2 regions of the Microbulbifer sp. TB1203 genome follow, and region 1 is predicted to be linked to the other one. Evidence: predicted binding sites of a transcription regulator. Region 1 holds the regulator's gene; the other holds the start of a gene.
The links. Region 1 encodes sigma-54, which starts transcription at its own class of promoters, with help from an activator protein. Its sites were predicted from a motif close to TGGCACANNNNTTGCNNT; they were not measured.
Positions count from the first base shown of each region.

Region 2: a site for sigma-54 is predicted at 2,012-2,029, ahead of PP263_RS09485 (CmpA/NrtA family ABC transporter substrate-binding protein). Genes of this name have one in related genera too.

Region 1 covers NZ_CP116899.1:259,940-264,353, forward strand. Annotated here, with positions in the region: gene PP263_RS01015 (HPr family phosphocarrier protein) at 1-4, opposite strand, end outside; gene rapZ (RNase adapter RapZ) at 23-883, opposite strand; gene ptsN (PTS IIA-like nitrogen regulatory protein PtsN) at 988-1,449, opposite strand; gene hpf (ribosome hibernation-promoting factor, HPF/YfiA family) at 1,453-1,743, opposite strand; gene PP263_RS01035 (RNA polymerase factor sigma-54) at 1,977-3,422, opposite strand; gene lptB (LPS export ABC transporter ATP-binding protein) at 3,591-4,316, opposite strand; gene lptA (lipopolysaccharide transport periplasmic protein LptA) at 4,365-4,414, opposite strand, start outside.
Region 2 covers NZ_CP116899.1:2,256,710-2,261,123, reverse strand. Annotated here, with positions in the region: gene PP263_RS09490 (ABC transporter permease) at 1-327, opposite strand, end outside; gene PP263_RS09485 (CmpA/NrtA family ABC transporter substrate-binding protein) at 410-1,789, opposite strand; gene PP263_RS09480 (outer membrane protein transport protein) at 2,473-3,846, opposite strand; gene PP263_RS09475 (DUF3108 domain-containing protein) at 4,053-4,414, opposite strand, start outside.

The DNA of each region.
Region 1 (4,414 bases):
GCATGGGTTGTTTCGACGTGGGTTACTGCGATTGTTCGCGGTGGCGGACCTGCACATTATCGAACTGGCTGGAGAAGGCCTTCGCCAGCTGTTCCACCATATACACGGAGCGATGGCGACCGCCGGTGCAGCCCACAGCGATACAGGTGTAGCTGCGATTGCTCTGCTGGTAGGAAGGCAGCCAGCGTTGCAGGAACTGGCCGATATCCCGCTCCATATCCCCGGTTTCCGGCTGCGCGCGCAGGAATTCGATCACTTCCGGGTCGCGGCCCGTTTTGTGGCGCAGCTCCGCGATCCAGTAGGGGTTTGGCAGGCAGCGCAGGTCGAACACCAGGTCGGCGTCCACCGGCACGCCGTGCTTGTAGCCGAAGGACTGGAACAGGATCGCCATGCCCGGCGATTCCTCGCCCACCACCCGGGTTTTTACCAGGTCGCGCAGCTGGTGCAGGCTGAGGCTGCTGGTGTCGATTACCAGGTCCGCTATGGCCGCCAGCGGGGCGAGCAATTCCTTTTCCCGGTTGAGGGCTTCCAGCAGGTGGGTGCGGTTGTCGCTGAGGGGATGTTTGCGCCGGGTTTCGCTGAAGCGTTGCACCAGCACCGGTGAGCGGGCGTCCAGGTAGATAACATCGCACTGCACGCCGCTTTCGCGTAATTCCTCGATGACCCGCGGGGCCTGCTGTACATCCTGCCACAGGTTGCGCGCATCGATGCCCAGTGCCAGCCTGGGGTTATCCACCGGGGGCTGCTCGCGCACCCGCCGCACCAGTTCTGGCAGCAGGCTGGCTGGCAGGTTGTCGATGCAGTTGAAGCCGACGTCTTCCAGCAGTTGCAGGGCGGAGCTTTTACCGGAGCCGGAACGGCCGCTGATAATCACTAAGCGCATATTCAGAGGTCAGTAGCCAGAGGAAGGAAGACAGAAAATAAATTCGAATGATCGCTGGGTAAAGTCATTTTCCTTTCTGCCCTCTGACTTCTGTTGTCTGTTTTCTAAGCTGCGGCGGCGCTGTCGATGGCCAGGGCGTAGAGCTCATCGCTGGTCTGGGCCTGGCGCAGCTTTTCCCGCACCCGGCTGTCGGAGAACAGGGCGGCGATTTCCGCCAGGGTTTCCAGGTGTTCCTGCTCGGCGTCCTCCGGTACCAGCAGCGCGAACAGCAGGTCCACCGGCTGGCGGTCGACGGCATCGAAATCAATCGCCGGCTCGGTGGTGCAGAGCACGCCGATGGGGCGCTCACAGCCGGGCAGGCGGCAGTGGGGGATGGCTACCCCCTCGCCGATGCCGGTGGAGCCGAGGCGCTCGCGGGCGAGGAGCTGGTTGAAAATAGTGTCGGCATCCAGTTGTGGATTTTCTTCGGCGATGGCCTGGGCAATATTTAGCAGCAATTTCTTTTTGCTGCTCCCCGCCAGGTGGCAAAGACTCAGGCGGGGAGAGAGTAGGGCTTCCAATGTCATAGCTTATCGGTGGTTCTGCAACTTCTCTTTGTGTTTCTTGAGCTGGCGGTCCAGCTTGTCGGAGAGGGCGTCGATGGCTGCGTACAGGTCCTCGTCTTCGGAGGTGGCACAGAGATCGTGTCCGTTCATATGCACCCTGGCCTCGGCCTTCTGGGTCAGTTTTTCAACCGATAGGATTACCTGGGCATTGGTAATGTTGTCGTAGTGCCGGGAGAGTTTTTCCAGTTTGCTATGGCAGTAGTCGCGGATGGGGTCGGTCAATTCCACGTGGTGGCCACTGATGTTGATCTGCATGGACTTCTCCTCATCGAGTGCGTCGCTTGCCGGCCGCTCCCGTCTGGGCCGCAACCCTACTAGGAAGTTAGCCAGAATGGAAGGATACACTCAAAGTTTGGGCGTTGGTTGCGGGCTGGGTGGAATTGGGTGCCTGCAAAACCTGACCGGGATATCGATATGGGTCGAAGATTTGTGACCGGAAGGGCCGCCATCGGTCTGTAAAACCTTGCCGGGAGATTGCGAGTGGTCTCTCAGACCAGTCGCTTGCGTTCGCTGGAGGAGGGGATGCCCATGGATTCCCGGTATTTGGCCACGGTGCGCCGGGCCACCTTGATACCCTGGTGGTCCAGTTCCTGGGTGATCTTGTTGTCGGATAGGGGTTTGCGGGCTTCCTCGGAGTCGATCAGCTTGCGGATCATGGCGCGGATGGCGGTGGAGGAGGCGTCTTCACCGGAGTCGGTGCTCACATGGCTGGAAAAGAAGTACTTGAGTTCGAACACGCCGCGGGGGGTGAGCATGTATTTCTGGGTGGTGACCCGGGAGATGGTGGACTCGTGCATACCGATGGTTTCGGCTATGTCCGCCAGCACCATGGGTTTCATCGCTTCCGGGCCCCGCTCGAAAAAGCCCTGCTGCTTGTCCACGATACTTGAGGCCACTTTGAGCAGTGTCTCGTTGCGGCTCTGCAGGCTCTTCAGGAACCAGCGCGCCTCCTGCAGGTGGTCGCGCAGGAAGTTGTTGTCACTGGAATTGTCGGCGCGCTTGATCAGTGCGGCGTAGTCGCCGTTGATGCGCAGTTTTGGGGTGGTCTCCGGGTTCAGTTCCACCAGCCAGCGCTGCTGTTTGCGGCTGACGATGATATCCGGCACCACATATTGGGTCTCCTCGCCGCCGAAAGCCTCCCCGGGGTGGGGGTTCAGGGTCTGGATCAGGCGCACCACCTCGCCCAGCTGTGCCTCGCTCAGGCGTGTGCGGCGACTCAACTGGCGGAAATCGCGCTTGCCCAGCAGGTCCAGGTAGCTGCCTACCACGATCTGTGCCTGCTCCAGCCAGGGGGTGTCAGCAGGCAGCTGCTGCAACTGTAACAACAGGCATTCGCGGAGGTCGCGGGCACCGCAGCCAGCGGGTTCGAACTGCTGGATGATCTTGAGTACTGCGACGACTTCGTCTTCCTCGGCGTTCAGGGCCGGGGCCAGTTCCGCCGGGAGGGACTCGAGAAAGCCGCTTGGGGCGATGGCATCGATCAGGGTCTCACCGATCAGTTTGTCCTGTTCGGACAGGGGGGTGAGGTTGAGTTGCCACAACAGGTGGCTGTGCAGGCTGTCCGGCACCGAATTGCGCTGCTCCAGGGCCAGGTCGTCACCCTCACCTCCGCTGTAGCTGCCGCCGCTGTAGATGTCGTCCCAGCGGGTGTCCACCGGCAGGTCGTCGGGGATGTCGTGGCTCCAGTCGCTGTCAGCCGCCTGTTCGGTTCCGTTGGCGGCGCCGCTGTCGGCCTGTTGCTCCTGGGTGTTCTGCTCCCTGGCTGTCTCTGCGGGCTCCTCGCCCTCGGTCTCCAGCAGCGGGTTGCTATCCAGCGCCGACTGGATTTCCTGTTGCAGGTCCAGGGTGGAGAGCTGTAGCAGGCGGATAGCCTGCTGCAGCTGGGGCGTCATGGTCAGCTGAGTGCCGAGTTTTATTTGAAGGGACTGCTTCATAGAGGAAACTGCAAGGCATCCGGCGGATGAATCATCTGAAAATTCAGGATGTTGCAGACTAACCCTCTGCGGCGCGGCTTGCAAGCAAAAACTGTGCCGGGTTTTGGGGGTAGGCGATGAATGGTAGGACTATAGGGGCGAACCTTCGTGTTCGCCCGGGCGGGCCGGCTAGATGGTGAACTCGTGCCCCAGGTAGACCTCGCGCACCTGCTGGTTGGCGAGCACTTCCGCCGGGGTGCCGGCGGCGATGATGTGTCCCTCGCTGACGATATAAGCGGTCTCGCAGATATCCAGGGTCTCGCGCACATTGTGATCGGTAATCAGTACGCCAATGTCCCTGTCCCGCAGGTGGCGGATGATCTGCTTGATATCGTTGACTGAAATCGGGTCTACGCCGGCGAAGGGCTCGTCCAGCAGCACAAAGTCCGGGTCTGTGGCCAGGGCGCGGGCTATCTCCACCCGGCGGCGCTCGCCGCCGGACAGCGCCATGCCCAGGCTGCCCTCGATGTGGGTGATGTTGAATTCCTTCAGCAGTTCCTGGGTCTGTTGCAGGCGTTCGGCACGGGACAGATCCTTGCGGGTCTCCAGAATGGCGAGGATATTGTCGCGCACTGTGAGGCGACGGAATACCGAGGCCTCCTGAGGCAGGTAACCGATACCCTTGCGCGCGCGGCCGTGCATGGACAGGCGGGTGATGTCCTCGTCGTCGATCAGTACCTGGCCGGCGTCCGCCTGCACCAGGCCGGCAATCATGTAGAAGCAGGTGGTTTTGCCGGCGCCGTTGGGGCCGAGCAGGCCGACCACCTGGCCGCTGCTGACACTGACGGAAACGTCCTGGACAACTTTGCGTTTCTTGTACTGCTTGGCGAGATGTAACGCTTTCAGCGTTGGCATATTTTAATTCCGGTTGATCCGGCAGCCCTTGATCCGGCGGGCTGCTTGCTACTGGTTTTCGTCGCCGGTTGCCGGCTGCTGTTCGGTCTTTTTCTTTT
Region 2 (4,414 bases), 2.0 Mb from region 1:
GCGAATCTTCGGCTGATAGCCGGGGTCTTCCGCGAGCCGTTCCGCGTTGCGGATTTCCTGGCGCTCATAAAAGGCGGCTGCCTTTTCCCGCGAGCGTTCATGCTCCTGATAGAGTGCGCCAAACTGTTCCCATACGGCGGCAGGTCCGGGAAATTTCCCCAGGGAGGTATCGATATTCTGCGCGGTTGCGGACCACAACAGCAGAAATACCAGAACACCGGTCAGGGGAACCGCCACGTATCGGATGGCGCTGTTGAACAGGTTGTTGTCTAACAGTGAAAGCTTCCAGCTGGCCGGTTTACTGATGGATAAGCTGCTCGATGTCATGGTCCTCTGCCTTAGGTCGACTTATGGTTGCGCTTGTTGGGTTCACAGGGTGCGCAGTGCGCACCCAGAATTGATTTCTGAACTAGAGTTTTTGTCCGGCTTTGAGGCCGATAGGAAACTTCCCGATATATTCGTTGGGTTTTTGGCCGTTGTAGACGATGCCGTCGATGAAGTGGGTCTGCGGTTCGCGGTAACCGTCTTCGCTGGAGAAGTCTGGAAACTGATCCGCGGAAGCCAGCTTGTCTTTGATCAGGGATTCCGCTGCGGCCCGATAGATATCCGGACGATAGACCTTCGCCGCCATCTCCTTGTACCAGTCGTCACTCTTGTCTTCCGATATCTGACCCCAGCGACGCATCTGGGTCAGGTACCAGATGGCGTCGGAATAGTAAGGGTAGGTGGCGTGGTAGCGGAAGAAAACGTTGAAATCCGGTACTTCGCGCTTGTCGCCCTTCTCGTACTCGAAAGTACCGGTCATGCTGTTGGCGATAACTTCATAGTCGGCGCCGACGTAATTGGATCGGGAGAGAATTTTTACCGCTTCCGGACGATTGGCGTTGTTGTTTTCATCCAGCCACATGGCGGCGCGAATCAGCGCGCGGGTGATGCGGATGGTAGTGTTGGGGTATTTCTCCGCGAAAGCTTTGGTGATGCCGAAGACCTTTTCCGGATTGTCCTTCCAGATTTCGTAGTCGGTTACCACCGGCACGCCGATGCCCTTGAATACCGCCTGCTGATTCCAGGGCTCGCCCACGCAATAGCCGTAGATGGTGCCGGCTTCCAGGGTGGCGGGCATCTGTGGCGGCGGTGTTACCGATAGCAGGGCGTCCGCGTCTATCTGTCCGGAAATATCACCTTTGTGCGGCGCATAGTAGCCCGGGTGGATACCACCTGCGGCCAGCCAGTAGCGCAATTCATAGTTGTGGGTGGATACCGGAAAAACCATGCCCATATTGAACGGCTTGCCCGCCGCCTTGTATTTTTCCACTACCGGTTTCAGCGCATCCGCCTTGATCGGATGGACTGGCAGGCCGTTGTCCATTTTTGGAATGTTCGGCTTCATCTGCTCCCATATCTCATTGGAAACAGTGATACCGTTGCCGTTCAGGTCCATGGAAAAGGGTGTGATGATCTCAGCCTTGGTGCCGAATCCCATGGTGGCGGCGATGGGTTGTCCGGCGAGCATATGGGCGCCGTCCAGGCGGCCGTCGATCACGCCGTCGAGCAGTACCTTCCAGTTGGCCTGTGCTTCGATGGTGACGTAGAGACCCTCGTCTTCAAAGAAGCCTTTCTCATAGGCGATGGCGATGGGCGCCATATCGGTCAGTTTGATAAAACCGAAGGTCAGCTCTTCTTTTTCCGGATAACCGAGTTCCGCGGATGTCGCCGGTGTCGCTAGCCCGAGGGTGCTTGCGAGCCCCACGGTTATCGCGGCGCGCCTGAAAAGTTGTGTCCACTTCATATCAGAGTCCCCCAGTTGATGATCAGTTGAAAATTGCGGGCATAAAAAAAGCGCTCATCGACCGGCTGCCGTCAGGCAGCGAGTCAATGAGCGCCTCTGCTCATGATCAACCGAGCGGGTCGGTTGAGTCTGAATTTTTTCTTCGGTGAGCACCGTTTAAATTCTGCGGCGACCGGCTATCGATTTTCGAGCCGGCCACCGGGTGCGCCTCGCAATAGATGCTCTGCATAGAGTGTGCCAATTTTTCTCAGGTGGCTTGGAGTCGGGGCTTGCCGGAAACTTGCTAATGCCGGGGAGAACTTGGTGAAAGCGCCCGTTTTCATCAGTTAAGTGTCTGTATTTATTAGGTTTTTTTCTTCCCTTCGGACGGCGCCGGAGCGGCCGGGCCAGCGGCAGAAGTCCGCCATTTCAATCGTCTTGAGTCAGTGAGATGCGGAGGCAGGCGAGGGGTTGCACGGGACAAGTGGACCTGTAACCGGTAGCTCTTTTTAGTGCAGGGGTGGGTGAAGGGGGAATTTTTTGGTGCGGGAGCGCAGCTCCATTCCCGGAGCCCGGGCGCTATTGTGGTGCAGTTTCGGCTGTCGGTGCCGGCATTTATGTGCCTGGATATACAGGCTATCGGCGAGAAAAGGGCCGGACTTTGCCGTCCGGCCCTTTGTGCTGACAGGGATTCGACCGGGTGATCAGAAGCGGTAGTTCAGCGAGACACCGGCGAGCCAGGCCCCGATATTAGTGGTCCCGCCATTGTAGTAAGTGGGTACCGGGGCCGCGGTGAATTCCTGGATCCTCTCGTCGTCACCCCACAGGTAGGCGAGGCCGCCGTCGACACTCAGGTGCTGGTCGAACTCGTAGGTACCGCCGAAAGTCACCCAGTGGCGGTCGGTATCCGGAATGGACAGGGTGCGCCAGGTGATCGGCAGTCCGAGCGCGTTGGCGGTCTCCTCTGTCGGGTTGAGGCCGTCGCGCGCAGCGCCCTCGTCGTAGGCGTAGCCGATGCGCCAGGTGACTTCCTCGCAGGGGTAATATTCACCACCGATGCTGAAGCGCCAGCCGCTCTCGAAGTTTTCCTCCTTGAGATGCAGCGGGTTGAATGGCGCTCCCTGACCTGGCAGAAAAGCTTCCAAACGCTGGAAGTCGTCCCAGTCGGTATAGGTGGCGCCCAAGGCAATGCCCCAGTTCTGGTTGAACTTGTGGTAGAGGCCCAGTTCCCAGTAGTCCGGTAGATCCAAGGTCAGGTTGCCGTCGACATCGTCAAACGGCGCCAGCGGGCTTGGAAGAAGATCAGAGCTTACGTCTCCATCCAGCTTGGGATCGAAATCCGCGTGGTAGGACAGCCCCAGCCGGGTACTGGGGGTGATATTCCACAGGGCGCCGATGCTCCAGCTCACATCCCAGTCGTCGCCTTCGAGTTTCAGAATCTGGGCGCCGGAGAGGGGGAAGGGGAGGGCGGCATCCAGCGGGAAGCCGTCGGGCACTCTGGTTTTCAGTTCAGCGTCGGCATAGAGGAAATTGACCGCCAGGCCGATACTGAATATATCCTGATAGTTGTAAGCCACTGAAGGTGCGATATTGACTGTCAGCAGTTCTGTCTTGTCGGCAATATTGAGTACCAGCGAGTCGCTGTCGAAATCGGTTTCCAGGCCGTAATTGGTATACATGGCCAGGCCGAAGGACCAGCAGTCGTCGATAGGCACCGCCAGGTAGGCGTTCGGTACAAAGGCGCTGCTGGCGTAGTCGTTATCCTCCGCGAGGAAGGGGCCGACTTCCGCAACGCCGAATGGTGTGTCGACGAAATAGCTGATCTCTCCCTCGGCGTCGATTTCCGGATTGACGTAGGTCACACCCCCGGAAATGGTGATAGTGTCGAACAGGGCGGAACCGGCAGGATTGCGGGCCAGGATGGCGGCGTTGTCGCCGATGGTGTTCTCTGCGGCAAAGGCGCGGCCGAGGCCGGAGGTGCTGGTCTCGTTCAGAAAGAAGCCGGCGGCCATGGTGCTGCTTGACGCGGTACTGATTGCTGCAGCCAAAATAGCACGACGCAGTATTATCTTGTTCATGAGGTCCCACTCTTTATCGCTGTTAATACGTTGAGAAAAACTTTTTACAAAGTTTTCCCACTTTCGCAAAGTAAAATCCTGGTGCGAAAAGTTTAGCAGTCACGATCTTTCGCGCCAGAAGAAAACGGCGACTTTATATCGGTAAAAAGCCGAAAAATCCATGCGGGAGCACAGTTTTTTTGATTCTTTAGACGGAAGGAAGGATTTTATTGGCCGGCGGAGATGTTTTTTCCGTCTATGGATAATTTGGTCAAGGAGATTTGGTAGCTTTTGCCATCCTCCTCTTGCTGCATTAATTTGACCAGCGCGTAATTCCACTTGGGGGCAAACCAGATACTGGTTTCTCTATCTGAATCTCCGTCGCGCACCCGCTGTACTTTAATGGTCTCTATTTCCCCGAGAGGCGTCTGCAGCAGCTCCTTGCCAACCACGGAGAATTCATATTCACGGATACGTTTGCCATCGGCCACCTTGTAGTTCAGCGTCTTTTTCCCGGTAGCGACATCCAGCGCCAGCTGCAACTGGTAGCTCAGTTTGTCCTGAATGTGATTGGGCACATTCTCCAGGG